Bryobacter aggregatus MPL3: one gene and its partner. The main gene of each other region encodes a partner of the protein of the gene in region 2 in a complex. Links are inferred from orthologs where the notes say so. Each region holds a gene or a part of one and is shown on either strand. Other genes may lie near its edges. The genes, in order: M017_RS0108310 and sucB.

What was found.
Region 1: sucB (region 2) and M017_RS0108310 share a complex: the UniProt entries of both Escherichia coli proteins name them as parts of the 2-oxoglutarate dehydrogenase (OGDH) complex. The link is inferred for Bryobacter aggregatus MPL3 from one-to-one orthologs.

Annotation. Positions count from the first base shown.
Region 1 is NZ_JNIF01000003.1:1,733,165-1,749,636, reverse strand. Bases 5,054-9,378 are described here. They hold M017_RS0108310 (multifunctional oxoglutarate decarboxylase/oxoglutarate dehydrogenase thiamine pyrophosphate-binding subunit/dihydrolipoyllysine-residue succinyltransferase subunit), read left to right. Parts: upstream 5,054-5,407; coding sequence 5,408-9,178; downstream 9,179-9,378. Other genes in these bases: M017_RS27520 (hypothetical protein), read left to right, coding at 9,203-9,378; M017_RS0108315 (VWA domain-containing protein), read left to right, coding at 5,054-5,323. Also shown: M017_RS27525 (zinc-ribbon domain-containing protein), read right to left, coding at 1-17; M017_RS0108330 (ComEC/Rec2 family competence protein), read left to right, coding at 83-1,090; M017_RS0108325 (MBOAT family O-acyltransferase), read left to right, coding at 1,091-2,455; M017_RS0108320 (GDSL-type esterase/lipase family protein), read left to right, coding at 2,491-3,837; more of M017_RS0108315, read left to right, coding at 3,887-5,053; more of M017_RS27520, read left to right, coding at 9,379-9,799; M017_RS0108300 (cob(I)yrinic acid a,c-diamide adenosyltransferase), read right to left, coding at 9,796-10,398; M017_RS0108295 (OmpA family protein), read right to left, coding at 10,413-12,356; M017_RS27515 (sialidase family protein), read right to left, coding at 12,380-14,014; M017_RS0108285 (cobalamin B12-binding domain-containing protein), read left to right, coding at 14,094-14,492; M017_RS28590 (PIN domain-containing protein), read left to right, coding at 14,519-16,201; M017_RS0108270 (RidA family protein), read left to right, coding at 16,203-16,472. UniProt on the Escherichia coli protein: E1 component of the 2-oxoglutarate dehydrogenase (OGDH) complex which catalyzes the decarboxylation of 2-oxoglutarate, the first step in the conversion of 2-oxoglutarate to succinyl-CoA and CO(2).
Region 2 is NZ_JNIF01000004.1:571,061-586,207, forward strand. The notes cover bases 5,791-8,790. They hold sucB (2-oxoglutarate dehydrogenase, E2 component, dihydrolipoamide succinyltransferase), read right to left. Parts: upstream 7,954-8,790; coding sequence 6,628-7,953; downstream 5,791-6,627. Other genes in these bases: M017_RS30460 (collagen-like domain-containing protein), read left to right, coding at 5,791-6,544; lipB (lipoyl(octanoyl) transferase LipB), read right to left, coding at 7,938-8,639; lpdA (dihydrolipoyl dehydrogenase), read right to left, coding at 8,632-8,790. In the rest of the region: M017_RS0122190 (IS630 family transposase), read left to right, coding at 156-1,277; IS66 family insertion sequence element accessory protein TnpB, read right to left, coding at 1,279-1,479; M017_RS0122205 (ABC transporter permease), read right to left, coding at 2,147-4,660; M017_RS0122210 (PadR family transcriptional regulator), read right to left, coding at 4,647-5,000; more of M017_RS30460, read left to right, coding at 5,261-5,790; more of lpdA, read right to left, coding at 8,791-10,026; M017_RS0122235 (POTRA domain-containing protein), read left to right, coding at 10,271-11,584; M017_RS28165 (hybrid sensor histidine kinase/response regulator), read left to right, coding at 11,687-13,870; M017_RS0122245 (segregation and condensation protein A), read left to right, coding at 13,870-14,652; SMC-Scp complex subunit ScpB, read left to right, coding at 14,671-15,147. UniProt on the Escherichia coli protein: E2 component of the 2-oxoglutarate dehydrogenase (OGDH) complex which catalyzes the second step in the conversion of 2-oxoglutarate to succinyl-CoA and CO(2).

The DNA of each region.
Region 1 (16,472 bases), on a different replicon or contig from region 2:
TTGTTGCAAAAAGGCATATTTTTTCAGACCCGGTACGTTCTCAACAGTGTATACGGGTTTCGCGGAGTGATAGTTTAGGGAAATGCGACGGCTTTGTGGCTGGATGATGATATTTGTGGCGTTCACGGCGATGGCCGCCTCGGCGAAGGATCTGAAGATCTTTTTCATCGATGTGGAAGGAGGGCAAGCCACGCTGCTGATCACACCGAAGGGTGAAAGTCTGTTGATTGATACGGGCTGGCCCGGCAACAACAGCCGCGATGCGGAACGGATTGCCGCCGTGGCCAAGAAAAACAAGATCAAGAAGATCGACTGGCTGCTGATCACCCACTTTCACACCGACCATGTGGGCGGCATTACCACGCTGATGGACCGGCTGCCTGTCGTGAATCTGGTGAGCCATGGCAAGAATGTCGAAAGCGGCAAAGGCGCCGATCAATTGAACAAGATGTATGAAGAGGCAAAGGCGAAGTCCAAGGAGACCATTGTCAAGGCTGGGGACAAGCTTCCGATTGCCGGCCTTGAGGTGGAAGTGATCACCGCCGACGGCGAGACGATCCGGGGCGCTTCTGCCCTGGCCCGTGGCGCCGGCGACAACAATCTTTGCGGCGCCGCCACCAAGAAGGCCGTTGACCCGAGCGAGAATGCACGCAGTGTCGGGATTCTGGTGAAGTATGGCGAATTCCGCTTTCTCGACATGGGCGACCTGACCTGGAATAAGGAAATGGAAGTCGCCTGCCCGGTGAACAAAGTGGGGAAGGTGGATCTGTATCTATCCACACACCACGGTCTCTGGGCGAGCAACAACCCGGCGCTGGTGCATGCCCTGGGCGCGAAGGCCATTGTCATGAACAACGGCGAGAAAAAGGGCGGCGAGGCTCCGGCGATCGACAGTATGCGCGCGGCCCCGGGCCTTGCCGGTTTCTGGCAGTTGCACTACTCCGTCCCGGCAGGCAAAGAGCACAATGTCGAGGACCCCTATATCGCGAACCTGACCTCGCCCGGTGGCTTCCACATTGAAGTGACCGCGAAGTCGGACGGCCATTTCACGGTGGTCAACCAGCGGAACAAGTTCACCAAGTCTTACTAAATGCTCAATACCTCGTCCGCGTATTTCGTATTTCTCGCGGCAGTGTTCTTTCTGTATTGGATGGTGGCGCGGTGGCGGACGCCGGTATTGGCCGTTGTCCTGGCCGCCAACTATTTCTTCTATGCGCGTTGGGACCTGTTTTATCTCGCGCTGATTCCAGCGGCGAGCCTGGTGGATTATCTCTGCGGCCTGGGGATGCAGGCGAGCCAGCGGGTGTGGTGGCGGCGCACGCTCCTCGGGCTGAGCCTGGCGACAAATCTGGGCATTCTGATCTCGTTGAAGTACATGCCGGCCTGGGATAAGAACTGGAAGTGGGTTCTGCCTCTGGGTTTGAGCTTCTACTGCTTCCAGGCGCTGAGCTACACGATCGATGTCTACCGCCGCGATGCGAAGGCGACACCGAGTTTGCTCGCGCACTTTACGGCCGTCAGCTTTTTTCCAGCAATCCTCGCCGGGCCGATCACCCGGGTGACGAATCTAATTCCGCAACTCGAAAAGCCGAAGAAGCTGGCCGCCTCCGATGGGGGCCGCGCTCTGTTTCTGATCGGCTTGGGCGCGATGAAGAAGCTGCTGGTGGCGGACTATCTGGCAGAGAATCTGGTGAACCGGGTTTTCGACTTTCCGAAGCTCTATAGCGGGTTGGAGGTGCTGGCGGGGGTCTATGGATATGCGCTGCAACTGTATTTCGACTTTTCGGGTTACAGCGATATCGCGATCGGAAGCGCCTTGCTGCTGGGCTTGAAATTGCCGCAGAACTTCAACATGCCCTATGCGTCGGTCAATATTTCGGATTTCTGGCGGCGCTGGCACATCAGCTTGTCCAGTTGGCTGCGCGATTACGTCTATTTCTCCTTCCCTGGCTTGCGGGGCAAGCTCATGCCGTATGTCGCGCTGATCTTTACGATGGTGATTGGCGGCTTTTGGCATGGGCCCACCTGGAATTTTGTGCTCTGGGGCACCCTGCACGGCGTGGGACTGGCAGCTTGCCGCGGCTGGCAGGCCTGGCGTGGCGCACAGAAATGGGACTCCGCGCTGAGCCGGGCGCTGGCGACCTTCTGGACGGTGCAGTTTGTGTGTTTCTGCTGGATCTTCTTCCGGGCCTCGAGCTTTGAGAACGCAGTCGACATTCTGACCCAGATCGGTAGCCTGACGATGTCGACCGCGAATCTAACGGGTGCGCTGCTCACCATCGGGGCGATCGCGATTGCGGGACATTATGCACCGAAGAAGTGGCTGGAGGAGAGCGAGGTGTTGTTCGGGCGCGCACCATTTGTAGTACAGGCTGCATTACTCGCTATGCTGGCGATGAGTATCAAGTATGTGGCAGCCACCGGCAATGCCCCCTTTGTGTACTCGCAGTTCTAGAGGCCATGGATTTTCCAATCAAAACTTTCTTGAGTGTGCTGTCTCTGGCGGCCAGCGTGGCTGCGCTCGAGTACATTCCGCAGTTGAAAAACTACCGGCTGATGGATTGGGATGCCGTGCAACAAGTGGTGGACTTCAAGCCGAGTATCGTCACGAAATCAGATCCTATAGTGGAAGCAGAGGTGAGGCTGAAGCCAGGAAGGGCACTGGAGAAAACGGGCGCGCGGGCCGCAGTGGAGCCGCTCAGCGATCCGAAGGGCAGTCTCCATGCGTTTTACGAGGCGATTGAGCGCGTCGAGGCAGGGGAACCGGGCGCAGTCGTACGGCTGGCGCATTATGGCGATTCGCCAACCACCGCCGACTTGATCACCGCCGATGTGCGCGCGCTGTTACAGAAGCGCTTTGGCGATGCCGGACACGGCTTCTACCTGATCGCCAAGCCCTGGGCCTGGTATGGGCATCGAGGAGTGGACAGCGATTCGAGCGGCTGGGACACGGAGGCTTCCAATCTAACGCGGGTCCGGGACGGGTATTACGGCTATGGCGGAGTCAGTTTCAAGGGCGCAGCAGGAGCGCGGGCACGCTTTCGCTTGAAAGAACCGGGTTATGTGCGTGTCGAGGTGGCGTATTGGCAGCAGTTGAATGGCGGAAGTTTCACGGTGGAGGCTTGCGGGGATCGTCTGGGCGAACAGGCGACGGCAGGCGAGCCAAGTGAGGGATTTACCGCATATACACTGCCTGCAGACTGCAAGGACATCGCGGTCAGCGTACAAAGCGGGCCGGTGCGGTTGTTTGGAGTGCAGTTTCTACGGGGTTCCAATGGTGTCGTCTATGACAGTCTCGGTTTGAATGGCGCCTATATCAGTGTTCTTGCGAAGTTTTTGCGGGAAGACCATTGGGCCAAGGAACTGCAGCATTATGCCCCCGATGTGGTGGTGATCAATTACGGCACCAACGAGAGCGTCTATGCGGCGTTTGTGGACAAGGTGTTTGAGAAGGAATTGCGCGAATCAATCCGCCGGATTCGCGCCGCACTGCCGGATAAGAGCATTCTGGTGATGAGTCCGATGGACCGGGGAGAGCGGAATGCGGCAGGCCAGATTGAGACGGTCCCTGCGTTGCAGCGCCTGGTGGAGCTGGAGCGGAAGGTAGCCGCCGACGAGGGTGTGGCGTTTTTCAATACTTTCGAGGCGATGGGCGGCAATGGAACCATGGCGAAGTGGTATGCCGCCGAGCCCCGATTGGTGGGCGCGGACTTCATTCATCCGATGCCCGGCGGGGCAAAGATTATTGGGAATCTTTTATATCAAGCGATGGTGGACGGCTACAACCGGTACAAAACGGCCAAAACAACAGCTCAATTCGCCAAAACTGGCCTTTGATGGGCTCGGGCCGAAACTTGTTGGGCTCGGTGGGCGTTTTAATGGGTGAATGCCGCGCACAGTCTGTTCCGTTTCCGCTCTCGCTGCCCTGGCGTTCAGTCTCTCGCCAATCCTGACGCCAGCGCTGAACGCGTACCAAGATCCGCCAGTTGTCTTTAAGAGCGATGTATCGCTGGTCCGGGTGGATGTACAAGTTGCGGACCGGAGCAATCGCTCTATTTCTGCGCTGCACCGCGAGGATTTTCAGCTTCGCGAAGGCGGGCAGGTGCGCGAGATCGTGAATTTTGCGCGCGAGAATCTGCCTCTCGATCTGGTGCTGCTGCTCGATGTCAGCGGGAGCATGAGGCCGCATGTGGAGCGCATTGCCGAGGCGGCGCGCCAGGCGCTGTTGCAATTGGGGAATGAAGATCGGGTGGCAATTCTAGTCTTTGACCGGTCGACACGGGTGAGCATGAGCTTCAAATCGAACCACGACGAGATCATGCGTGGCTTCCAACAGTTGCTCGATCGCGAGAATTTCAATGGCGGCACCGATATTACCCGGGGCATGCTCGATGCTACCGACTATATGCGCAAGCATGCGCGGCGGGACGCACGGCGGGCTGTAGTGATTCTCACCGACGACATGACCGAACGCGACCGGGATGAATATCGGGTCGAGCGGGCACTCGAAGAGGCAGGAACGGTGATGAGCGCCTTGATTGCGCCCGATGCGATGGGCAACCGCGCGCAGACTCCTGGCACCTTCCCGGGCCGTGGGCGGAGCCGCGGAGGCGGAGGCGGTTGGCCTTCCGGTGGCGGGGGCGGACTGGGCGGAATCATTTTCGGAGGTGGCGGCTATCCGGGCGGCGGTGGGGGCAGGCGCATGCCGGGTGGGAACGGGCCAGTCACGATGGGAAATGGACGGCTGAAATCGGCAGGAACCAGCGAAATCGCCCGCGCCTCCGGTGGGGATAGCATGCCTGTCGACGATGCCTCGGCGCTCGAAACGACCTTGGAGCGCATTCGGCAGAGCTACGCGCTGTATTTCAACGCACCAGAAGGCGTCAAACAAGGCGAGCAGCGAAATGTCGAGATTGCGCTGGCTGGGGCCGTGGTGCGCCGTTATCCGGACGCAGAATTGCGCTATCGCCAGACCTACATCGTGACTGAGGGCGGGACGACCAACGGTCCGGGTGCGGGGAACGACACGCCGACGGTCACTCACCGCAATCCTTCCACAGACAGCGGCAGTATTTTTGAGCCTGTGAACTCCAGCACCTCAACGAGCGAAGCTCCGCGCATGAAACGGCGGCCGGCTGTGGACGACCCGAGCAGCGCCGGCGGCTGGCGCAAGGCAGATAATACACCGGCAGAAAAGCCAGCCGACACGGTAGCGGCCCCGGCCAATCCGGTTCCGGTAGCCCCGGCTGCAGACGATAAGACGGACGCGGATCCGAAAACAAGTGGCGGTTTTCGCAAACTGAAGCCCGGCGAGAAGCCATAAACGCTCGAATCCGAAGCGCTCCTTTCGCTATCATATTGGACAGTAGGCACTCGTTTTGAAACATGTGTCTTCCCGCCAATACCCATGTCCGAATCAATAAATGATTGGCTCGCCGAAGAGCTGTACCAGGAATACCTGAATAATCGTGGCGCCGTTGACACGGCGTGGAAAGGCGTCTTCGACGTGGACGAAAGCGCCGCAAACGGCACTCCCAATGGAGCGGCGATACCCACTCCCCCTCCCGTAACCACAACCGCGAGCGCTCCTGCAGAATTGGCGCCCCCGGTGAAGGCACCCGCAGTGAAAGCTGCCCCGGCGGCACCAGCCACTTCGAGCGATTTGATCGCCAGAGCTTCGGCCCCGCCGAAGGAACTCGGCCCTGCCGAACAACTGGTTCCGCTGCGCGGCACGGCCGCACGCATTGCAGAGAACATGAACCTGTCGCTGGCCGTGCCTACCGCAACCAGCGTGCGTTCCATTCCGGTGAAGGTAATTGACGAGAATCGGACACTCATCAATCAAAGCCGTACGATGGCGGGCAAGAGCAAGATCTCGTACACGCACATCATTGCCTATGCGATTTCGAAAGCAGTGGAGAAATTTCCCAACCTGAATTCTGCCTATGCGGAAAGCGACGGACAGCCCTTTCGCTGGGTGAAGCAGCAGGTGAATCTTGGCCTGGCGATCGATGTGGCCGGCAAGGACGGCCAGCGTTCCCTCGTGGTGCCGAGCATCAAGAACACCGGCATCATGAACTTCCAGCAGTTCCTCAATGGCTTTGACGACCTGGTGAAGAAGGGCCGTAACGGCAAACTGGGTTTGGCAGATTTCCAGGGCACGACGATTTCGTTAACCAATCCGGGGACTGTCGGCACCTTGTCCTCAGTCCCGCGGCTGATGCCGGGCCAGGGCGCGATCATCGCGACCGGCGCAATTGACTATCCAGCCGAATACATGGGCGTGCGTCCGGAGACCCGCTCCCTGCTCGGACTGAGCAAGACGATGATGATGAGTTGTACCTACGATCATCGGGTGATCCAAGGAGCCGAAAGCGGTAGTTTTCTCGCTCACCTGCAAGACCTGCTCAACGGCAAACATAATTTTTACGAAGAGATTTTTGCGGCGCTGAAGTTGCCGTATCGCCCGGTGTCCTGGCAGGCCGACCGGGCTGTCGCGATTCCGGGCGTCTCCTCGGGCAAGATCAGCTCCGAGGTTGCCAAAGAAGCGGCTGTTCTGCAGTTGATCCATGCCTATCGCGTGCGCGGACATCTGATCTCCGATCTGAATCCGCTGGGCAGCGAGGCGCAATACCATCCGGAGCTCGATCCGTCGACCTACGGGCTGACGATCTGGGATCTCGATCGCGAATTTATCACCGGTAATCTGGGAGCCTCGACAGGGCTGGGCGATGTGCCAGGCGTCAGCACCTTGCGCGAGACGCTCGAGACGCTGCGCCGCACCTACTGCAACAAGGTGGGTGTGGAGTACATGCACATCCAGTACCCGGACCAGAAGGCCTGGTTGCAGCAGCGCCTGGAACCACCCTCGGCGCATGCCCCGCTCGATGAGGCGACGCGCCGCCGCATTCTCGAACGCTTGCTGCAAGCGGAGATGTTTGAGCAATTCCTCGGCACCCGCTTCATCGGACAGAAGCGCTTTTCGCTCGAAGGCGGCGAATCGGCAATCGCCATGCTCGATGAGATTGTCGAGCGCAGCGCGAACACGAATGTGCATGAAGTGGTGGTGGGCATGGCCCATCGCGGCCGTCTTACCGTGCTGGCGAACGTTATCGGCAAGCGCATGGCGCAGATCTTCAGCGAGTTTGAAGGCAACATTGACCCGAACTCGACACAGGGCTCAGGCGACGTGAAGTATCACCTGGGCGCCTCAAGCGTGCGCACCTCCAGCAAGGGCAAAGAAATTGTCGTCACCCTCGCGCCGAACCCGAGCCATCTCGAAGCCGTGGACCCGGTGGTGGAAGGCATTGTGCGTCCGAAGCAGGAGCGCCTGGGAGACACCAAGCGCGAGCGCGTGATTCCGGTGCTGGTCCATGGCGACGCGGCCTTTGCAGGCCAGGGCGTCGTGATGGAGACCTTCAACCTTTCGCAACTGGAAGGCTACACAACAGGTGGCACGGTGCATCTGGTGATCAATAACCAGATCGGTTTCACGACCAACCCTCAGGAGGCCCGCTCGTCGAGCTATTGCACCGACATTGCACGGATGGTGCAGGCCCCGATCTTCCATGTGAATGGCGATGACCCCGAGGCCTGCTTCCGCGTGATGCAGGCCGCTTTTGACTTCCGCCAGGAATTCAAGCGCGACGTGGTGGTGGACATGGTCTGCTATCGCCGTCATGGGCATAACGAAGGAGACGATCCGTCCTACACCCAGCCGCTGATGTATCGCCTGATCAAGAATCAGCCGTCAGTGGCGACCCAGTATTCCGAGCGCCTGATTCGGGACGGGATGCTGAGCGCGGGCGAACTCGATTCGATCAAGAAGCGGATCACGGCCAAGATGGAAGAGGGTTTTGAGGCTTCGCATACGAATGCCGAGAAGTTTGAAACGGTCGAGATGACGAGCTATGAGCAGTCTGCGCTCCCCTCGTCAAACTCCGGAAGCACGGCCATCGACCGCTCCACCCTCGAGCGGATCATCAAGGGCTATGTGAATTTGCCGGAAGGTTTCACCGTCCATCCGAAGTTGAAGTCGAACACCCTCGACAAGCGCGCCGAAGTTTTGGCCGGAGGCCCGATTGACTGGGCGACCGGCGAAATGCTGGCCTTTGGAAGTCTGGTGCTCGAAGGAACGCCGGTTCGCTTGAGCGGACAGGATTCCCCGCGCGGCACTTTCTCGCAACGGCATCTGGAACTGGTGGATTATGAGACCGGGAAATCGTATTTCCCCCTGCAACATCTCTCCCCCGATCAGGCGAAGTTCGATGCCGTAGACTCCTCGCTGAGCGAGTACGCAGTGATGGGATTTGAGTTTGGCTACAGCGTTGCCGATCCTCTGACCCTGGTGCTTTGGGAAGCGCAGTTTGGCGATTTCGTCAACGGCGCGCAGATCATGATCGACCAGTTCATCAGTTCGGCCGAGGCGAAGTGGGGCCAGCCGAGCGGACTCGTTCTGTTGTTGCCGCATGGTTACGAAGGCCAGGGCCCCGAACACTCGAGCGCCCGCATTGAACGCTTTTTGCAGCAGTGCGCCGAAGAGAACATGATCGTCGCCAATTGCACGACGGCGGCCAACTACTTCCACTTGCTGCGGCGGCAGATGAACGGCGGCGAAGACCGGCGTGGCTTGAGAAAGCCGCTGATTGTCTTCACTCCGAAAGCACATCTGCGCAGCCTGAAGGCCGCCAGCCACATTGAAGACTTTGTCCAGGGCAGCTTCCGGGAAGTAATCGGCGACTCCAACGCCGACGCCGGCAGCACCATCACCCGCGTATTGTTGTGCTCGGGCAAGGTCTACTATGACCTGGTGGCAGCCCGCGAAGAGCGGAACGCCGACCATGTCGCGATCGTGCGGCTGGAGCAGTTGTATCCCTTCCCTGCCGATCAGTTGAGCGATATGCTACAACGCTATTCGCCTTCCGCCGAGTTGATCTGGGTACAGGAAGAGCCGCGGAACATGGGCGCCTGGCGCTTTGTACAAGAGCAGGTGTCCTTCGTCCTCAATGGAAGCCGGCGCTCGGTGCACTATGCCGGACGGCCGGAAGCGGCCTCACCCGCCACCGGATCTTCCAAGCAGCACAGTAAAGAATTGGCGGAGTTGCTCGACGCCGCCTTCTCACAGACCACGCAGCTTCGTCCGCGACGTGTCAGACTCGTCGCTCGCCGTAAAAAATAGAGACCTCCCCGTGCTGCCTCGCTCATGAACGAGTACCCCAGTTGGGTTGAATACGTCAGATATCTCGGGCTCGATCCAATTACAGTTTGGATCGAGTACCGCACTGTACTCTACCTCTCGGTGATTGGCGCCATTTTGATCCTGATCGCCGCCCTCGCCGTGGTGGCTTGGCAGATCAAAGTTTTCTTTGAAAATTACCAGCATCTGTTCGTCGGAAAGATGCCCTTCTACCGGGCTTTTCACGAGATGGAGGGGACCGATCACCCACAGGTGCGCGCCTCGCTCTGGCAAGTGAGAACGGCGCTGGATCATGAGGACTTTGTTTTCGGCTTCCCAGGAATTGCGGTATCCGATGTCGGAAAGTTCCGCAATGCGAAGGGCTTGCTCTTATTGACCCGGACGAGGCTGATCTTTATCGGCAAAGACGGGCAATGTGAATTTGCACTGGATTCTTTCCGCGATGCCAATGTGCGGGAAGGCCTTCGGCATATCGAGCTGAAGCTGATTTTTGAAGATAAGAAACCGCTCTTCTATCTGCTCGGCTTGAATCGCGATCATGCCCAAGAGATCTTCATGCGCATGCATGCTTTCCGGATCGAACTCAAAGAGAAGAAGAGCTAGCGGGCACCCTGATTGGGTTGCCACAAGGCCTCGGGCACTCCGAGTGCAACATTCACCCAACGGCTCCACACAAAGAACGCATCGCTCAGCCGGTTGAGATAGAGCAGCGCTTCGGGTGGCGTTTCTTCCTGCCGCCCCAGGGTGACGAGCAGACGCTCGGCCCGGCGGCAAACGGTGCGGCAAACATGCAGCTCGGCGCAAAGGCGCGAGCCTCCCGGTAAAACAAAACTGCGGAGCGCGGGAAGACCCTCGTTGTAGTGGTCGATCTCGCGTTCCAACTGGTGGATGGTTTCCTGGGTGATGCGCGGCTGATGAGGGTGGAGATCGGCGGGCAAAGTAGCCAGCACCGAGCCGAGATTGAAGAGTTCGTGCTGGATGCGCTCGAAGATCTTCTCCAGTTCGGCCAGCTGCTGGTCGTGAGAAGAAATGCGAACGAGCCCAACAAAAGAGTTGAGCTCGTCCACCGTTCCAAAGACTTCAATCCGGAGTGTATCTTTCGGGACGCGTTGTCCGCCTACCAGCCCCGTCTCGCCGCGGTCCCCGGTTCTGGTATAGATCCGGTTGAGGGCGAGGCGGGGTTCGTTAAAAGTTTCACTCATTGGAATCCGAAGGATTACTTGGGGCAACCCTTGGACTGGATTTCGGCAACCGGACCGTCAGCAATTCCGGCGATACCGTTGGGCATGGGGCCGTTCTTGGGGACGAGCCAGATTTCAACGCGGCGGTTCTTGGCATTGCCATCCTTCGCGTTGATCTTGCCGCTGGCGAGTTCCTTCACAGTGGCTTCGCAGAGCGAGGTCTTGAAGGGGGAGAGCTGTTCGGCACCGACAGTCGCAACCTTAATGCGGTTGCGTTCGAGGCGCTTGCAGGGTTCCACGCCAGCGCTGAGAACAGCGGCGACCTGGAGGACGCGCTCTTCATCGAGCTTGCGGCTCTTCTTCGCCTTGACGTCGCGGACCTTGATATTCTTCTCAACTGCGTCGAAGTGACCGACGAGGAGAACATCGTAGTCGCCCATCGAAGCAGCCTTTTCAAAGGCCTGATCGAGGATGCGCTTGCCGCAATTGTTGACGCGGGCGCCATTCTTACCGAAGACGATGTCATCGAGCTGCATCGGCATAGCCTTCGGCGGAGCCGGAGCGGCAATCGGAGCGGGAGCAGGCGGAGCCATTACGGTGGCAGTGGCGCGCTTGCTGCTGTTGCCCACCGTCGCGGTGACGTCGACCGTGGCCGAAGGACCACCAGGAGTGAGGTTCAGACCAGCGACACTGAGCAGAGCATGATCGGTGGTGTTGCCGGGCTTGACGGTGAACTTATGCGTCAGGGACTTGCCGTCAGAAGAGGCAGTGCCGTGATCGCTCGACAAGGTGCCGGCGCTGGCAGTGTAAGTGAGGGTGACTTCTTCGCCCGCCTCCGGACCTTCATAGCTGAGGACCGAGGTGATGCGCGAGGTACCGCCGGGGTTCAGCGTGGTCGGGTCGAGGGTGAGGCTGACCAGCTCGAGCTTGGGCGCCTTGACGATCAGGCTGGCGTTACGCTCGGAAGCAGGCACCGGAACCTTCTTGAGGAAGTTGCGGGTGCGGCGATCAGTGACCTTGGTGGTGTCGGCTTCGACAACAGCCTTGAGCTGGTGTTCGCCAACCGGAAGATCTTTAACCGCGATCATCGAATCGCCCGCGACGGCATTGCCGTCTACGGTCCAGCGATACTTCGGCGTCACGCCCAAGCAATCGTTGGTGATGGGGAGATTGTAGCTTGCGCTTTCTCCGCGCCATACCGTCTTGGTGGAAGGATCGATCTGACCAACGGTAAAGACGCAAACAGGACCATTGTTGATGGCGCCCAGATAAATGGAGATACCACCAGTGGTCTGCAAGGAGTTGAGCGGCGTGTTGCGGCTGTAAGTAATCGCACCAGCCGGGCCGAAGACGGGGATGCCGTAATCCGGAGAAGCGGTGGCGAAACCACGGATGTCAAAACGGAGACCGACGCGGTCGGTGACCTTCGCCTTGATGCCCCCGCCATAGTTGAAAGCGGGTTTAAATTGCGATTCGAGCGTCACGACCTGCTTGAAAGGAGTGAACTGGCCGGTGCCGACGGCGCGACGGGCATCATCAGTGACGCCAAAGTAATCAAAACCTACGCCCATGGTGAGGAAGGGACGAATCCGCGCTTCGCGGGGCTTGAAATGTAGAACGGGGTTGAAGTGGAACTGGCGCAGACGGGCGCCGAAACCATAGTTCTCATTGGTACCGGGAATGCGGTATTGGACATTTGCGATGCCGTGCACCATGCCGGTCTGTTCGAGACTGACATAATTCCAAATATTTTCGACAATACGGAAACCAGCAATTCCACCGTTGGACAAATCCTGGTTCGGCTGATTATTCTGCCGCTTGACGAAGTTTCCACCGCCAAAAAGGTTAATCTCAAAGAGATCTCCACCACTTGTCGAGCTGCTAGATTTCTGAGAAGACGTCGAAGACGTCTGCGCTGGTAGTGCAAGCCCACACACCACCACAAGGGCTGTCGCTAAAGCGAGTTTGTTCGATTTCATAAAGTAGGGATTCCCTAACTATTTCATTCTAACGGTTTTTGCGGCAAATCCAACACATAAACACCTCGGCTGGCGCTCACTGCAAACAGCAAATTGGGCATTGCAGAGGAAACATGGAGGCGCTGGAAGGCCAAGTGTGCCTCTTCGTGCGCAGGCAACCAGTACCATGTGTCTCCTGAGTCACGTGACCAAAAGACCCGTTGTTGCCTTAGAGCAAAGCAAAGGCCTTTCTGTTTCGGATGAAAAATCACACTTCCAATCCATTCCTGGCCGAGCCCGTTTTCGACCACCCGCCAAGTTTTGCCGGAATCATTGGACTTAGTTAATCCAGATCGTGAAGCTCTTAGCATCTCTTGCGGATTCCATGGATTGGTCGCCGTCTGGAACCAATCTCCACCCGACTCGACCTGAGGAGTTTTTGCAACATCCCAGGTTTGGGCATGATTGTGGCTTTCTAGCCACACCCCTTCGGAGTCGCGCGCGAGGAGCCGGTCTCCGTCTCCGAAGAAGCGGTCAAAATTTTTATTGGATCGAAGGATCTCCCAAGGGGTGTTCAGGGCTTTGAGACGGAAAATTCCCCCTGCACTGCCTTCATAACGGGCGACGGCGAAGAGATTTTCGTTGTCCGAATCGACCGCGAGGAGGCTTCGGCTGGAGAATCCATTGTTGACGGGGGTGAAGGAAGCGCCGTTGTCGGTGGTCCGTAACAGGCCGTGCCGTTCGGTGGAGATATAAAAGGTGGAAGCTTCCTGCGGGTGGAAGGCGATGCTGGTGGCGACGTATTCATTCAACTTCTTCCACTCCTGTCCGGCATTGCGGGAGCTCCACATGCCGGCGCTGGTGCCGGCAAAGAGCAGATTTTGGTCGTGCGGGTCCTGGGCAACGACATAGGTGCGGCGGTTGGTGCCGGGGATCCCTTGTACCCGCCGCCAGGCGGCGCCCGAGTTCAGGGAGCAATAGATGCCACTGCAGGCACTGGCGAAGACCCGGCCGGGAAGCAAGGGGTCCACTGCGATGGAGAAGATGTCGGAATCATCAAACATGCCCGCGGAGATTTTGGTCCAGGTGCTCCCGCCGTTGAGTGTTTTCCAGGGGAGGTGCGGTGTGCCAGCGTAGAGGATGCCCGCTTTATTCGGGTCAAAGGCGACGGAAACAATCGCGGTGAGATCGGCGTTGCTCTTTGGGCTGATGCGACGCCAGGTGTTGGCCCCGTCGTTCGACATCCAGACCCCATCGTTGGTGCCAGCAGCGAGAATATTTTCATCTTTGGGCCAGGCGGTGAGAGCAAAGAAGGAGAGGTGCTCGGTACCGGGCACGGACTTCCAGGTTTCGCCCTCATCGAAGGATCGCCAGAGACCACCGGGTGCAGCGCCAACGAGCCAAACGGGACGGGGATTGTGGAAGATGAGTCCGGTATCGAGACGCGCATTGGGAAGCTCAGGGAAGTTTGTTAATAGGGTCCAGGTCTGGGCAGCGTCGCGGCTGCGGAAAACGCCGGTGCCCCGCATGCTGAGGGACATCAGCGTGGCGGGCTTTTGCGAATCGAGACGAATGATGCGGGCAGCACCGCCCCAAGGACCGATGGCTTTCCAGGAAGGATACGAATCCGCTTGCAGCCATACAAGCAAGCTGAGGAGAAGAACAACGAGACGGCTCACTCGTACCAGTGTAGAGTGGGGGCAGGCGAGGGTGAACCACACTGGCTGGCACAAAGACATATACTGGAGGCGTCTGGCCTTGAACCGCATACGCGTATTAGTGGCAAAGCCTGGACTCGACGGTCATGACCGCGGGGCCAAGGTGATTGCCAGAGCACTTCGCGACGCCGGCATGGAAGTAATCTATACCGGTTTGCGTCAGACGCCGGAAATGATCGTCAACGCGGCGCTGGATGAAGATGTCCAGGTGATCGGGCTGTCGATTCTGTCCGGCGCGCATATGGCAATCGTGCCAAAGGTGCTCAATCTCTTGCGAGAGCGTGAGATGTCAGACGTGCTGGTGGTTGTGGGAGGCATCATCCCTGAAGATGATGCATCGCAGCTCAAGCAGTTGGGAGTGGCGGCGGTTTTCCAGCCGGGAAGTTCACTGGAGTCTGTAGTGAGCTTTATCCGCGGTGCGGCGAACATCCCCGCCTGACGATATTTGAAATCCAGAGGAGCTGAATGCCTCTACTAGATAAACTGAACATTGCGGTGTTCGTCGATTACGACAACATCGAAATTGGTTTGAAGACAACGTTGCGACGCGAATTTGACGTCTCACTTTGTCTAGATGCTTTGAAAGAGCGGGGCGACATCGTTGCAAAATTCGCCTACGCAAACTGGGGACGCCAAGAAGGCGCCGCAAGACAAATGGCGGAAAACGCCGTGCAAATGGTGCAACGACTACCTAGCCCGCGTGGGGACAAGAATGGTGGCGACATCAATCTTGCCTTGGACGCGCTCGAGATGGCCTTTACCCACACCCACGTCAACGCTTTCGCAATTATCAGCGGTGACAGCGACTTCATCCCCCTCGTCAACAAACTGAAGGAATACGGCAAGACGGTCTACGTCGTTGGCGGCAAAGCCTTCACCTCGAATATTCTCCAGAGCAATTGCCACGAATTTGTGGCCTACGAAAATCTGTTGATGGACCGCGCCGCGCGTGTCGATGGCAGCGAGAATGGCCCGACGCTCGAGCGTCTGAAGCTGGAACTCGCCGATTCGATGAAGCGGAGCGACCAGGGCCGGGATCGCGGCCGTGGCGACAGAGATCGCGGCGATCGCGATCGGGGCCGTGGGGACCGGGATCGTGGCGACCGGAATCGGGACGAAGTAGTGGAAGATCGTGTCGCGACAGGTGGCATTGAACGGCTTCCTGGCGAACGTCTGGCCGCCGCCGAGCGCGGGCCCATCGAGAGCCGCCCACCGCTGAATGATCGTGGTCCGATTGAAAGCCGTCCTCCGCTGGGGGATCGGGGTCCGATCGAGAGCCGTGCTCCGCTCGGGGACCGTCCGCAGGGCCGTGAGAGCCGCTGGGAACGGCGGGACCGCCGCCGGGATGAGCGCAATCGGGGAGATCGTCCTGAGGGTGGACTGCGTCCGCAGCAATCGAGCGAACCGAAGGTGGTGCTCGAAGTGAATGCGGCGCTGCCGCTGGTGGAACGTTCGCTGCAAACGCTCGAACGGCGCGGTGTCCAGGCACAGCTTGGTTTGCTGAAGAGCACCATGATGCAACTGGATCCGACCTTCCACGAGCGCGGCTTTGGAGCTTCGAGCTTCAGTGACTTTATCGATAAGCTGGCCAAGCTTGAGCTGATCGATGTCCATGGCTCCGGCGGCAAGCTGACGATCGAACGGCGTGGTGGCGCGAATGCAAAGCCTCTGCCGGAGCCGATCGAAGCAATGCCGCTGTTGCGCGATGCACTCGAAGCACATCGCTACGAGATGGAGATGGGCGACGGCGTCGAGCCGGGTGACCTGGCGCAGTGGATGGTGGCGGAACATCCGAATTTCGATTCGGCTTCGTATGGCTTCCCGGGCTTCAAGGAATTCCTCGAGTTCTCGCAGAACAAGGGTGTCGTGAAGCTGAAGAAGGACGATGAGCGGGGCTTGGTGGTCTACCTGGGCCGCGAGTTCTTCCCGCCGCCAGCGCCGAAGGTGAAGAAGGAAGAAGAGTTCTACAGCGAGTACGACGAGATCCAGCCCTATGTGGAAGGTCAGCCGAGCATTGTGGAGCCGAATCCTCCGCCGGTGAAGGCAAAGAAGGCAACGACGCGCGCGCCGCGCAAGACGGCCGCGAAGAAGGCTGCCAGCAGCACGACGACGGCCACGGGCCGGACTCGCAAGCGGAAGACCGAATAGCATGATCGAACACATCTTTCCTGCAACGATGCCGGTGCCGAAGAATCCGTATTCCCTTGCGACCAAGGCGGGTGGATTCGTATTTGTTTCGGGACAGGCTTCCGTGGATCCGGCGAGCGCCGAATTCAGCTTTGGCGATATTGCACACGAGACTCGGTTGACGCTGCAGAATGTGCAGCGGATTCTTGAGGGTTCGGGCGCGACGCTCGCACAAGTGGTGAAGGTGAATGTCTATCTGGCCAATGAGAACGACTTTGCGGCGATGAACGCC
Region 2 (15,147 bases):
CCTGGTCACTCGTTGGGAATACCACGTCGAAAACTTCCTCGGATTCGTTCGCCTCGGTTGCTTACAAATCTTACTCAGACGTTTATGAGACCGCTTCTAGTGTCCTGAGTCCTAAGTGGCTGGCATAATATAACCGCTTGTTCTATGGTTGAAGCATGGAAGCGAAGCGAGGACGACCCAAGAAGCAGGAGTTGGTGGTAACCGAGCAGCAACGGGAAGAGTTGGAACGGTTGGTGCGGCAGCCAAGAAAGTCCCGAGCAACAGCGTTTCGGGCACGAATCATCCTGGAATGCGACGGCGGATTGAGTAACGCCGCAGTTGCGGCGAAGCTGAGGACAACTGGGTTTACTGTTGGATTCTGGCGTAATCGTTTCATTGTGGGCGGGATCTCAACTTTGGGAGATGAGCCTCGGCCCGGGGCGCCACGAGAAATCGGCGACGACAAGATTGAGCAGGTCGTCCGGCTCACACTGGAGAAGGCCCCCAAGGGAGCAACCCATTGGTCCAGCCGAATGCTGGCGACGAGAACAGGACTGAGTCAATCCACCATCAGCCGCATCTGGCGTGCCTTTGGTCTGAAGCCACATCGAAGCGAAACCTTCCAGTTGTCGAACGATCCGTTGCTGGTTGACAAAGTGCGGGACATTATTGGGCTCTATCTGTCGCCCCCGCATCATGCGTTGGTGCTGTGCGTGGATGAGAAAAGTCAGATCCAGGCGCTAAGCCGGAACCAACCCGTGTTGCCGCTACGAAGCGGTCAACTTGAGCGCCGCACGCACGACTATCAACGACATGGAGTGACCAGTCTGTTTGCGGCTCTGGATATCGCCACCGGCCGGGTATTGGGCAAATGCTATCGCCGTCATCGCTCTGTAGAGTTCCTCGATTTCTTGAAAAAAATCGATGCGGCCGCCCCTGCCGACCTGGATGTCCATCTGGTGCTGGATAACTACGGAACGCACAAGACCGCCAAGGTTCGACAGTGGCTCCAAAAGAGGCCCCGGTATCATCTGCACTTTACTCCCACACATGCCTCTTGGTTGAACCAAGTCGAACGCTGGTTTGCGTTGTTGACACAACGGCAAATCAAGCGTGGCTCTCATCGAAGCGTCTCGGAACTAGAGGACGCTATTCGGAAGTTCATTGCCGTGCACAACGAGCAACCCAAACCATTCCTCTGGACCAAATCTGCCTCTCAAATTCTTGAGTCCATCGCCCGCTTTGCTTCAACCACCCTTGCCGCCCATCAACCGAACACTTCTGCTAGAAATCAATGACTCAGGAGACTAGTGTTCCCAAGGCTGTGGGGCGGAAGAGTTTTGCTTCCTTTGCTACTTTGATCAGATCTCCACGATGCCCGCAGAACGCAAAGGCCTGCCCCGAGAATGGATCGCCGCTCAGTGCCTGTTGCACTATTGCGCTCAGCCCGGTGAAGTTGCGGCGCATATCGGTTCGCCCCGCCACGATCCAAATCTGCACACCAGTTGGCGCGAGGTTTATCCCAGCACCTTGTCGAGCATCAGCCGCAAACAACTCAGACCGGGTGATCCTTCGATCCAAAGTTGAACAGTTGAACACCGGCAACCTCCACTTCAATACTGCCTCCCTGCGGCTGAGACGCTGCCATTCGCACTGGCAATACCTACGGGTGAATCCTCATCGTTGCGCAGACCTTGCGTATATAGTCGTTGCCACTGAAACATCTGGTTGGTATTGACGCCGTGCTGTCACGCCACCTCTGCCACAGATCTTTCAGCGTTCAAGGTCGCCTCGACAATCACTTGGCACTCAGCACGCCTCCGCTGAATACGGATTCCACCTTTTCCGACCCGGAGCCCGCGCCCAACATCATTGATTCCGCTCTCCGTACCCATCCCTCAAGCTTCCACTCTCTTCGGCCTCTTGCACAGACGGCCTAGGGTGGACGCTTACCGAGATCGCGACAAGCAGTGGCAAAGACTTGGATGGATCGGCGGCTTCGTTGTCAGGCAGGACGGCCGGGAACTGGATTCGGAATCGCCCATCGTAGGCTAGGGACGGATGCAGGAACGCGGTGGCGGAAGCCTGCTTTTTATTGGATTGCTGTTTCCACTTTCCGGAATCGAGTGGAGCAACACAGAACGAATCCTGTCGGCTGAGCTCTTTCTTATTCGGAGCGCAATGCCTCAGCGGGATCGAGTCGGAGGACTTGGCGAGTTTTAAGCCAGATCGCCAGGATTGCGACGCAGAAGAGCGAAGCCAGCGGAAGGAGCCGGAGGTTCCAAGTTGCGGGCTGGATCGTTTCGATCAGCTTTGTCAGCAGGGTAGCGGTGGTAGGGATCAGCAGAAAACCCGCACTCAACCCGAGTAGGATTGCCGGGAGCATCTGAGCTAAGATCATGGCGCGCACCTGCCGGGATTGTGCTCCGACAGCGAGTCGAATCGCGATTTCGCGCGTGCGCTGTGCCATTGCATTTGCACAGATGCTATAGCAGTTGAGGAGCGTGAGCAGGAGCGAAAATCCACCAAAGAAGGCGAGCACGATGGTGTAGAGATTTGGTTTGGCCAGAGTCCTTTGGACTCGCTGCTCAAGCGGCAGGACATCGTAGACGGGTACGTCGGGTGAAAGGCTCTGCAGGGCTGCTGCCAGTTGGTGAAGGGGTGCATTCCCACTTTTGTGGTGTATGGCAATGGTGAAGAAATTGGGGGGCGCTTGCGCCATGGGCCGGAAGAGCGCGGGCATGACTCCGCCTTCAGCGCCATCAAACTGAATGTCTCGAGTTACCCCGATGATCGTTGCGGGCTTCTCGTCTTTGTCCGTCGGGCGCAGCTTTTGACCGAGCACCGCGCGCGCTCCACCATCCAGCTTCGCGTAGGACTCATTGACGATCACGACGGGCTCGGAGTTGAGGGTATCGTGAGCCGTAAAGTCGCGGCCTGCCAGGAAGGGCGTGCCAACGGTTTGAAAGAAGTCCGGACTGGCGCTCAGCGTAATCAACATCTGCTCCTGTGGTGTCGTTCGCAGTTTGTAGTTTGCGGCAGAGAAGGTTTTGGTGGCGATGGGGAAGTAGTCGATGGCAGCTGCCGAGTGGAACTGTGGGAAGGCGCGGACTTGCGCGAGCGCCTTGCTGATGTAGTCGATGCTTTGCTGTTTGCCCTCGTAGCGTGTGCCGGCGAGCGAGATGGTTGCCGTACTGATGTTCTTGGTCGTCAAGCCGAGATCGGTATTGTGGAGCCGGATGAGCGCTTCACCGATGCTGAGCGAACTTGCCAGCAGAACGACCGTGAGTCCGAACTGCAACGCGAGGAGCGCGTGGCGGATGGAATTTGCTCGCATCGCCCAAGCGCCTCGTCGCAAAAGCACTGGCGTGAAGCCAAAGGCGAGACCCGAGAGCAGGGAGAGTAGGAACGCGAAAAGGAGTACCTGGGAATCGAAGACTTCATAGTGCTGGAAGCGGAAGTTCGGCGGGAAGTACAGAAAGCCGAGCTGGACTGTTAGGTGGGCGATTCCGAGGCTGAGGAGTCCGGAGATCAGCGAGAGCAAGATGCATTCCGTCAGGATTTGTTGACTGATGCGGGCGATTCCAGCTCCGAGGGAGCTGCGAATCTGGAACTCGCGCTGGCGTGCCGCATAGCGCGTGAGCAAGAGGTTCGCCATATTCGCACAGGCGATCAGGAGGACGGAAGTGATGCCGACAAAGAGAACCCAGACGGATTTTGCGATTGGGCCGGCAAGCTGTTCGCGCAAAGAGACGAGACGGGCTTTCCACTCCGGGGCGGAGGAGAAGGGTTTGCCATTGGCCGCGGCATCGAGTTCGAAGGCGCGCACCGCAGTGGGGAAGGAGAGATGGGGCTTCATCCGTCCGATGATCTTGATGTTGTCGGGGCTCTGCTTCGGGATCCTGTTCCAGTCGAATGCTGTGGGCGTCCAAAGGCCAGCTTGATCCGGGTAGTCGAATCTAGGGGGTGCGATTCCAATGACGGTGAGCGGGAAATTATTGATCCGGATCTTCTGACCCAGGATGCGCAGGTCGCCTCCGTAGGCCTGTTCGAACAAGGCATGGGAGAGAATGGCGACATCGCCCTTTCCACTCACGCCTTCTTCGTGGGTGAAGTTTCGTCCCCGGTAAATGGGCGTTCCCAGCAGGTCGAAGAAGTTTGGGGATACTTCCACCACGGGGATGCGTAGGGATTGGGAGTTCCCCGACAGATTGAGCTTGGAAACGTTGACCGCGGTGGCTCCTGAGAGATAGGACGTAGAGCCTGCCCATGCTTCAAAGGCTGTTTGCCCTTTAAACAGTGGTCCGAAGAAGATGTTCAGTTCCACGAGCTCTTCGGCGTGGGCGAAGGGCAGAGAACGGTAGAGCGTCGCGCTGAGGATGCTGAAGATTCCGGTGGAGACTCCGATGGCCAGGGAGAGCGACAGGATCGCGAGGAGCGTGACGCCCATAGCTTTGCGCCAGGTACGCCAGCAGTAGCGGGTGTCTTGCAGGAACTCGCTGCCCATGATTTGCGGCCAGAGTAAGAGGAACTCCCAGAGGCTCTGGAGGAGCAGGCGGAGTCGTGAGAAGGCCGAAGGGGCGTCCATCCATTCGTCGGCGAACTGCTGGTGCAGAGCGCTTCCGTACTCAGCGCGGAAGCCTGAAGGGTAGAGACGGATGAGCTGGTTAAAGAACCACATGCGCACCTGCCAGCCGTACGAGTTCCTGCATGCGGAGCGCTTCGGCGCGGGTGCAGTCCCGGCCCAGTGGAGTGATGCGGTAGTAGCGGCGGCGCTGGTCGTCGAGATGCGGATCTGGGCGTTCCTCAGATTCTTCGATGAGACCTTGCTCGAGGAGCCGATTGATGTGGCCGTAGAGGAGACTCGGGCCAGGGTTCAACTTCTTGTGCGTGCGGGCGAGGATTTCGCGTTTGAGTGCGTAGCCGTGACGCTCTCCCTCGAGTAGGGAGAGCAGCAAGTGGAAACTGAGCGGAGGCAGGGGAAGAAGGTCTTCGACTTTCGAGTCTTCCTGTTTCGGCATAGTAGTTCAGATTATGAACTAGATGAGGACTCGCTTGCAAGAGCTTCCTAGAACTTTCCTGATTTGAGCAGGTCATAAATCTGTATTTTATTGAGTTTTATTTCTAATTCATGAAATGTATAATTACGTACGACTTGTCTTAAATCGATAAGGTTAAATAGTGTATTTATCTTAGATTGCGAGTAAGGTTCCTGATCTAAGAGGAAGGCTCTTGAATGGTTTTTTGTATCGGATCTGCGACTTTGAAAGGTAGGGCGGCGATGTCCGCAACTTTCCTTTTGTCTTTGGCGTTTCTGACGCCTGTTGCTTTTGGGCAACGCGGTTCCTCTCATGCGATTCCGCTGGAGAACTGGTCTGTGGAGAAGCAGAACCGGGATTTTTTGAATGCGGCGATTCCTGCTCCTCCCGATGGGGCTTCGCCCGCACTGGTCTTTATTGCAATTCCGCCCTGCCGCGTGCTGGATACGCGTGCGGAAGGCGGGTCGGGAAAGACGGGTGACTTTGGGCCGCCTTCTCTCATCGCGAACGAATCACGAATCATTGCAGTGGCGGCCACGAATTGCGGAGTGCCTGCGGCGGCCGCGTACTCGATGAACTTTGTGTCTGTGACACCGGTGGGCAAGACGGTGGGTTGGGTGGCGGCTTGGCAGGATAACCGGCCCTGGCCGGGAACGGTTGTGCTCAATGCTCCTCTTGGCGGAATCATTGGGAATGCGGCGATTGTCCCCGCGAGCCCCGAGGGGCGGATCCAGGTGTTGTCGACGGATCCGACCGATCTTGTCATCGATATGAATGGCTACTTTGTCCAGGCATCCATGATTGAAGTGGCTCAGGGCCCCGCGGGTCCAACCGGGCCAACCGGTCCCCAGGGCCCTGCAGGGCCACAGGGACCCCAAGGACCTGTTGGACCCGCTTCGACAATGCCTGGTCTTGTGGGACCTCCGGGGCCGGCAGGACCCGCAGGCGCGGTTGGGATTCCTGGGCCGACGGGGCCAGCAGGACCTTCCGGCGTGCAGGGGCCTCCTGGACCTCAGGGACCGATTGGATACACGGGCCAGCCGGGACTGATGGGGTCGCCAGGGCCTGTGGGACCCACCGGTGCAACCGGGCAGGCGGGCGGCATTCGTTCATTCGCTGACTTTTATGCCTTGATGACGCCAGACAACGCTGCCCCGGTGCCGGTTGGCGGCGACGTGAGTTTTCCCCAGGATGGACCAACGTCTTTGACCAGCATTTCACGGGCGGGACTTTCCAGCTTCAAGCTGGCGTCAGCCGGAATTTACCAAGTGCAATTTCAGGTCAGCATCAGTGAACCGGGACAGTTGGTGCTCACGATCAATGGCGAGGACCTTCCCTACACGGTGGTGGGACGGGCGAGCGGATCGAGTCAACTGGTTGGTGTGGCGCTGATCGAAACCAAGACGATCAACGCCATTCTGACGGTGCGGAACCCGGTTTCCAACGCTAGTTCTCTGACCCTGGCGCCGATGGCGGGTGGTGTACGGAGCGTCTCTGCGCATCTGGTGATCACTCAGCTGCAATAGCCTCTTCGCAAAACGAAACTGCGGTATATCCGTCTTTGGGGACCGATATACCGCAGCTTTGTTAGGAGGGAAGTAGGAGCTTGTTAGAGAACCTGTTCGCTGAAGTTCTCGAGGATCGACTTGATCTTCTGGCAGAACTGGTCGGCGAGCGCGCCGTCGATCAGACGATGGTCGAAGCTGAGCGCGAGGTGCGCCTGGCTGCGGATTGCGATCATGTCGTCGATCACCACCGGAACCTTCTCGATGGTGCCGATGCCGAGGATGGCAACGTTCGGCTGGTTGATGACAGGCGTCGCAAAGACACTGCCGAAGCTGCCGAAGTTGGTGAGCGCGAAGGTGCCGCCGGAGATTTCGTCGGGCTTCAACTGCTTGCCGCGGGCGCGGTTGGCCAGGTCGACAATGGAGCGTTGCAGGCCGACGATGTTCAGTTCGTCTGCGTGCTTGATCACCGGAACGATCAGACCGAGGCCGCCGTCGAGAGCGACTGCGATGCCGAGGTTGGTCTCGTTGTGGAAGATGATGTTGTCGCCTTCGATCGATGCGTTCAACAGCGGGAAGGCACGCAAGGCCTCCACTGCGGCGCGGGCGATGAAGGGCAGGAAGGTGAGGCCGAAGCCGTAGCGGGCCTGGAACTCATCTTTATGCTTGGCGCGGAGCTTGGCGATCTTGGTCATGTCGACCTTGTGTACGGTGGTGACATGTGCGGAGATGGCCTGGGACTTGATCATGTGCTCGGCAATCTTCTTGCGCATGATGCCCATCGGCTCGACGCGGGTCTTGGACGGAGTTGCTGCCGCAGGCGGCGGAACTGCGGCGCTGGGGGCAGACGGGGCGGCGGGAGCTGCCGGAGCCGCTGCACTGGCGAGAGTTTTGTTTGCCTGGTTCTGGATGTAGGATTCGATGTCCTGCTTGGTGATGCGGCCACCTGCGCCAGAGCCGGGGACCTGGGCCAGATCAATGTTGTACTCGCGAGCCATCTTGCGGACCAGCGGTGACAAGGGGCCGTTTACGGAGTCCGCTTCGATGGCGGGGGCTGGCGCCGGAGCGGCAGGCGGTGGGGGCGGCGGAGCCGGTGCAGGAGCAGGAGCCGGTGCAGGAGTGGGGGCGGGAGCAGGCGGAGCTGGGGGCGGGGGAGCCGGTGCTGCTGCCGCAGGAGCCGGAGCGGCTGCGCCGCCTGCCTCACCAATGCGGGCGACCAGAGTATTGATGGCGACGGTTGCGCCTTCCTGCACCAGGACCTCCGTGAGAATGCCGGCGGCGGGCGAAGGAATCTCAGTGTCGACCTTGTCGGTGGAAATTTCAAAGAGCGGCTCATCGCGCTCTACCTTATCGCCGGGCTTCTTCAGCCAGCGGGTGAGGGTTCCTTCAACGATCGACTCGCCCATCTGGGGCATTACGACATCAGGCATGGAAGCATCTCCTGTAAGTTTTCAATGGAATCGGTAAATTCGTGGTGGAAGATCTCCGCCAGATGGCGGGAAAGTACCCGCATCACTTCCTCACGCTGCACCGTGACGCCTAGCGCTTCCATCGAGGTGACGGGAAGCGTAAGTCCACAGGGAACGATGTACTGGAAGTAGCGGAGATCTGTGTTGATGTTGAGGGCAAAGCCGTGGGAGGTGACCCAACGGCTGATGTGCACGCCGAGCGCGCAAATCTTGGCAGGCGCAAGGCCCGCTTGCTGGACGTAGACACCGGTTTCTTTGCCGGTGCGCGTATGTGCCTCGATGCCAAAGCCAGCGAGCGTGCGGATCACCGCCTGCTCGACGCCTTGCACATAGGCGCGGACATCTTTCTTCCAACGGGTGAGTTCAAAGATCGGATACCCGACGAGCTGTCCGGGGCCGTGATAGGTGACATCACCGCCTCGATTTGCTTCGTGGACCTCGATCCCCAGACGCGCCAGTTGGTCGCGGCCAGCGAGGATATTGCTCTCACTGGCATTACGGCCGAGGGTGATGACGTGCGGATGTTCGACGAAAAGAAGAGTATCCGGCACCAGACCGGCTTTTCTCTTTTCGACATAACTCTGCTGGATCGACCAGGCTTCCGCCCAAGGCAGAGGTCCCAGGTCGATGACGTCAAAATCAGGCATTAATCGCCATTCCGTAGACGGCGTTGAATGCTTCGCCGACTGCTTCATAGAGAGTGGGATGGGCGTGGATCGTGTTCATCATCACCTCGACGGTGGATTCCGATTCCATGGCGGCAACGGCTTCGGCAATCAGTTCATAGCCGTGATGGCCAATGATGTGGACACCGAGAATCTCGCCATAGGTGTCGTCGGCAACCACTTTGACGAAGCCTTCATGATGCCCGCTGATGGAAGCCTTGGAATTTGCGGCAAAGGGGAACTTGCCGACTTTCACCTTATAGCCCTGGGCCTTAGCCTGGGATTCGGTGAGGCCGACACTGCCGATGCCGGGGTCCGTGTAGGTAGCGCCCGGAATGCGGTTGCGGCGAATCGGCTGGACTTCGACGCCTGCAATGTGACCAATGGCGATCATGCCCTCGGCGGTGGCGACGTGGGCCAGTTGCGGGGTGCCGGCGACAACGTCGCCAATGGCATAGACACCGGGTTCAGAAGTCTGCTGGAAACCGTTCACCTTCAGGAAGCCGCGATCGACTTCGACTTTGGTGTTTTCGAGGCCGATGCTCTCGGTGTTCGGCTTACGGCCGACGGCGACGAGCAAGCTCTCCACTTCTACCTGTTCCTGGCTCCCGTTAGCGAGGGTCGCGGTGAACTTGACGCTATTGGGGCCGTTGACGATGTTTTCGACCTTCGCGCTGGTCTCGATGCGGATGCCCATCTTCTTGAAGCAGCGCTCGAGTTCTTTCGAGACTTCTTCATCTTCGACCGGAACGACGCGGGGCAGCATCTCGAAGATCGTTACTTCACTGCCGAAGCGGCGGAAGATGCTGGCAAACTCGACGCCCACCGCGCCTGCACCGATAATGGCGAGCGACTTGGGAACGCTGGGCAGGTCGAGGATTTCGACGTTGGTGAGGATGCGTGGGGACTGGGGCTGGACATTGGGAATCATCCGGGCCTCGGATCCAGTGGCGATCACAATATTCTTCGATTCGATGATCTGGGTCTGCCCGTTATGACTGACTTCGATCTTGCCCCCACCGAGCAGCTTTGCGTAGCCCGCAATGACGTCGACCTTGTTCTTCTTCATGAGGAACTCGACGCCTTTGGCGTGCTTGGAGACGATCTTGGCCTTGCGGTCGATCACGTTGGGGAAGTGCAGAACCGGAGATTGGCAGGAGATTCCTTCCTCCTCCGGGTGCACAAAATAGTCCCAGACGCTGGCGCTGTGGAGCAGCGCTTTGGTGGGAATACATCCCACGTGGAGGCAAGTGCCACCCAGCTTCGGAGACTTTTCAATGATCGCGGTCTTGAGACCGTATTGGCCGGCTCGCACGGCGGCAGAGTAGCCGCCAGGGCCACTACCGATAATCACGACATCGTAGGACATGGGTCGTATCTAGTGTATCAATAGGCTCGTCAAAACTCAGGATTCAGTGGCACTGGAACGTGAATTGTGAGAGTGTATTCCAAGTGCGTTTTCTTCAGGAGGGGCGACGCACGGCAGGGCCCCCTTCGAGGGAAGAACGGCGTTTTTTGCAACGCGGTGGCTGTTCTTCATCTGAGGCGGGGCCCTGAGTCCTGTTGGAACGAGAATTGCAACCGCTCCGTCGATGACAATGAATAAGGTTGCAATGAATTCGCGAATCAGTTTCGGTGTCGTATTTCTTTCTCTGGGCGCGGTCTTGTTCGCACAAGCGCCCGACCAAGCGTTTCCCGTACGGGCCGTGGCCGTGCAGGGAAATCGGATCCTCCAGGCGGAGCAGGTGATTGCTGCCGCAGGTATTCTTCCCGGCTCCACTGTCAAGCCCGCACAAATGGATGCGGCGATGCAGAAACTCCTCACCTGTGGCTATTTCGACAAAGTCGCCTATGACTACAAGCCGCAGGACCAAGGTTATGCGTTGACTTGGGATATCACCGAGGTTTCCACCTTCTATCCCATCGGCTTTGAGGAGATCCCGGCCAAAATCGCGGACGTGAAAGCGATTCTGAAGAAATTCGATCCGTTGTTTGGGGACAAGATTCCAGCGACGCAGGAAGTCCTCAGCCGTTATGAGGAAGAGCTGAATCGGGCGTTGAAGCTGACGGATCCCGTGGACCGGGTTCGCGGTCAATTGGCGACAGACGCACAGGGCAATCTGGTGGCAATGTTCCGCCCCAAGCGGGAGCTGCCGACAATCTCCAGTGTCGACTTTAGCGGCAATCGCCTCCTGAGCCTGGACGATCTACGTCCTCTCATGGCTTCCGCTGCGGTTGGACTGGTTTATCGGGAACCCGAGTTCCGTGACATTCTCGACATCAAGATCCGGCCGATGTACGAAGCGCGCGGGCATGTGAAGGTGACCTTTCCGGAGATCACGGCAACTCCCGCCAAGGAAAATGCTGGTTTGAATCTCAAGGTCAAGATTGTGGAGGGTGAGGAGTACAAGCTCGGAGAGATCCGTGTCGAGGGCGAAGCGGAACGGACGGACGATTGGCTGCGCGTGGGCGGTTTCCGCCAAGGGGTGACGGCCAACATGGGGGAAGTGGATGAAGGCCGGCGCAAGATGGAAGCTGCGATCAAACGGAACGGGTTCTTAGACGCCAAAGTGACCGGGAAGCGCACGATCAACGAAGAGCGAAAAGTGGTGGATATGGACTTCAAGATCGACGCTGGCGGCAAGTACCAATTTGATCGTCTTGAGATTAAAGGTCTCGATCTGATTTCTGAACCAGAAGTACGGAAGATGTGGGGTGTGAAAGCGGGGTCTCCATTCAACCCTGAATATCCAGATTTCTTTTTGAACAAATTACGAGAAGACGGAGTCTTTGACAATCTGGGTGAGACCAAAAGTATTGCGGATGTGGATCGTGTGAATCATACAGTGGCCGTTACCCTTGTTTTTAAGGGCGCTCCTCCTGTAGATCCGAACAAAACTCAAAAACGCCCTGGTCCACGGCTGTAATATCCTTAGATTTTTTCTGAGTAAGCGTTATTATGAATAGGTATTTCACCTCGAATCCTAGTACTCACGCTACTCATAGTCCTCTTTGGGCTCGGATCGCTATTGCTGTTTCACGAGCATCGATATCCGCGCACGATTCGTGCTGGATTTTCTGAGTTTCCTCCCTATTTCAGTCTGCGATCGAATGGGAGTCCGGCCGGTTTTGCCATTGATGCATTTGAGGAAGCTGCCAGACGGAGAGGGATCACTGTCGAATGGGTCGAGATGGTGGCAACTCCTGAACTTGCTTTACTGGAGCACCAGATTGACGTTTATCCCTTGATGGTGAGAACTCCAGAGCGGCTCAAGAACTTTGGTTTGAGCGAAGCCTGGTGGGAAAACATGATGGTCATGGTGAGCCGCGCGGACCATCCGGTGAAGACCGTGAAGGATTTACGAGGCCAGACCATCTCCAGCATGGGAGGCTCCTTTGATGCGTCGCTGCTGCGGCGTGCTTTTCCAGTGGTGAATGTTCTCTCGATGGAGCTTGCGGATCAGGTGCTCAGTCCGGTCTGCGATGGCCGGGCCGTTGCGGCTGTGCTAGAGGCGCGGGCCATGGATCGCTGGATGCTCGATTCCAAACGGCTGTGCCCCAGTGCTTCTCTTTACGCCCAGTCTTTCAATGAGCTCTCGATCCGCTATGGGATTGGTGCTCTCAAGGAGAATGCCTGGCTGGCCGACGAGTTGCACAGCACCTTGCTCGACCTCACCATGGATGGCACGATGTACCAGCTTGGGGCGCGCTGGAATGTATTCACGACCAATCAAATTGGCATGTTTCAGGATCTGGTCCGGGTGAAAGATCAGCGCCTCTGGCTGGCTCTGCTGGTCTTGAGCCTCATTGCGGGGATGCTGGCATTCGCGAGGCTCTATTTCCGGAGCCGTGAGGCGCGCAGACTGGCGGAGGCCGCCTCTGCGTCGCAATCGCAGTTTCTGGCGAATGTGAGCCATGAAATCCGTACGCCGCTCAATGGCATTCTCGGCATGGTGGATCTGCTGCGCAGCACATCGCTCCAGCCGGCACAGAGAGATTTTACCGACGCCATCTCGTCGAGCGGACAGGTCCTGCTTGCCTTGATCAATGATTTTCTCGATTTGGCGAAGATTGAAGCCGGGAAGCTGGATCTGGAGAGTATTCGTTTCTCCCCAATGAAGCTGACCGAGCAAGTGGTGCAGAATCTTTATCCGCGCGCGCAAGATGCTGGGATCTCAATCGGCGCCTACGTCGACCCTGCGATTTCAGAGACGGTGAAAGGCGATCCGACTCGCATCCAGCAAGTCCTTTTTAACCTGGTGGGGAATGCGGTGAAATTCACGGCTGAAGGCGAGGTCTGGATTGAGGTGGAACGTGTTGGGGAGGGAGCTTTGCGCTTTGCCGTTTTCGACACGGGCGCCGGTGTTCCCGAAGAGAGCCGGGAACGGCTCTTCCAACGTTTTACGCAAGCCGACGCCTCGACGACGCGCAAGCATGGGGGAACCGGGTTGGGCCTAGCCATCTGCCGGGAACTGGTGCGCCTGATGGGCGGGGAGCTGGGGTATCAACCCCGGCCGGGCGGAGGGAGTCAGTTCTGGTTTACGGTGATGGTGGAGGGCATGCAGAAGACGGTGGAGATTTCACCGCTGGAGCGGCGGGTGGCCGTAGCCGCAGATGCCCATCCCGATGTGAGCGGCCTGCGTGTGCTCGATCGTGTTCTGAAGAGTTTTGATTGTGAGAAAGTCTCTCCTGACACGAACCCGGATCTTCTGCTGAGCCCGGGCGTTTTGATGCCGCCGGTGCGGCAGAGCCAACTCCTCGACGTGCTGGGGGGACGCGGTCCGCTGACCAAAGCAAATGCTTCTAAGTCCTTGGCTCCATTAAATTTACGTATTTTGGTGGTGGAAGATAATGCGGTGAACCAGCGAGTGGTGATGCACTATCTGAATAAGCTCGGTTGCGAGGCGAAGCTGGTGGAAAATGGGCAACTGGCGGTGGAGGCCGCGCTGGGTGGAGATTATGACGTTATATTAATGGACTATCAGATGCCAGTGATGGATGGTCTGACTGCGGCGCGCAACATTCGTGCCGGAACAGGAAAGAGGAGCGAAGTGCCGATCCTGGCCATTACGGCTGGCGTACTGGCGATTGATCGCGAAAGAATTCGAATGGCCGGCATGGATGACTTGCTCCCGAAGCCCTATTCGCTGGATGCGCTCCGCACCGCTTTGGAGACTGCGAGCAGGTCCAAGCGTGGTACATTCCAAAAGTAGTGTCCTCGTTTCAAATCCAACTTCAGCATTACGAGGGGCCGCTCGACCTTCTGCTTGATCTGATCCGCAAACAGCAGATCAATATCTACGACATCCCGATCGCCAAGATCACTTCGCAGTACCTCTCTTATATGGACCAGGCGATGGCCATGGATATCGAGCTGAGTTCGGAATTCGTATATATGGCGGCAACTCTGATCCATATCAAGAGTAAGCTGCTGCTGCCACGGGATCCGGAACTCGAGAAGATCATGCCGGAGGAAGATCCACGGCAGGAACTGGTCGATCGGCTTCTCGAGCATGAGCGCTTCAAAGGTGCGGCGCAGATGCTGGAACAAAAGCGTCAGATTGAGGAAGCGATCTGGACCAACCCGCAGGTGGACCGCCTGTTGGGCGAAGACCAGGACCCGGGTCTGGCGGTGACGCTTTTTGATCTGGTCAAGACGCTCGAGGCGGTGTTGGATCGTGCCAAGAACCGGCCCATTTATGAGATAACGGGTGAGGAAGTCACGGTTCCGGAGATGATCCAGCAGTTGCGGAATGTCTTCGATCAGGTGGCCACTGGAGATCATTTCAGCGCCCGCGAAATGTTCGAACGGCAAAAGAGCCGCCGCGCGATGATCTGCCTTTTTCTCGCGATCCTCGAGATGGTGAAGCGCCAGGCGCTGAACCTGGTGCAGGACGAGATTTTTGGTGAGATTGTGCTGGCACGCAGCGAGAGTTTCGCCGAGGCCTTCCCGAAGGAAGCAGACCTCGAAGCAGTCGAGCAAGAATACAAGTAAGAACAAGACGAAGAAGAGATGGAAGAACAGAATACCGTCGTGGAATCGCCGCAACTGGAAGAAGTGGCGTTAGACGTCAACCAGTTTGTCGAAGAAAAGCAGACTCTCACCGAAGAGGACCAGCTCAAGCCGATGATCGCGGCGATCCTTTATGTGACCGAGGAGCCGATGACGGCTACCGACATTGCCAAAGGATTGGGCCGGGAGCCGGAGTTGATCGAGAAGCTGATTGGCGAACTCGTCCAATACTATGAGGGCCCGGAGCATGGCTTTCAGATTCACGCGAAGGCCGGTGGCTACTACTTTGGAACCAAGCCGGAATTCGACGAAGCGCTGCGCCAGTTTTTTCAGAGCCAGAAGCAGCCGTTGAAGCTCTCGGCCGCCGCGGTGGAGACGCTTTGCATTGTGGCCTATAAGCAGCCGGTGACGGCGCCAGAGATTGCGCAGATTCGCGGCACCCAAGGTGTCGGATCGTTGAAGCCGTTGCTCGATCGC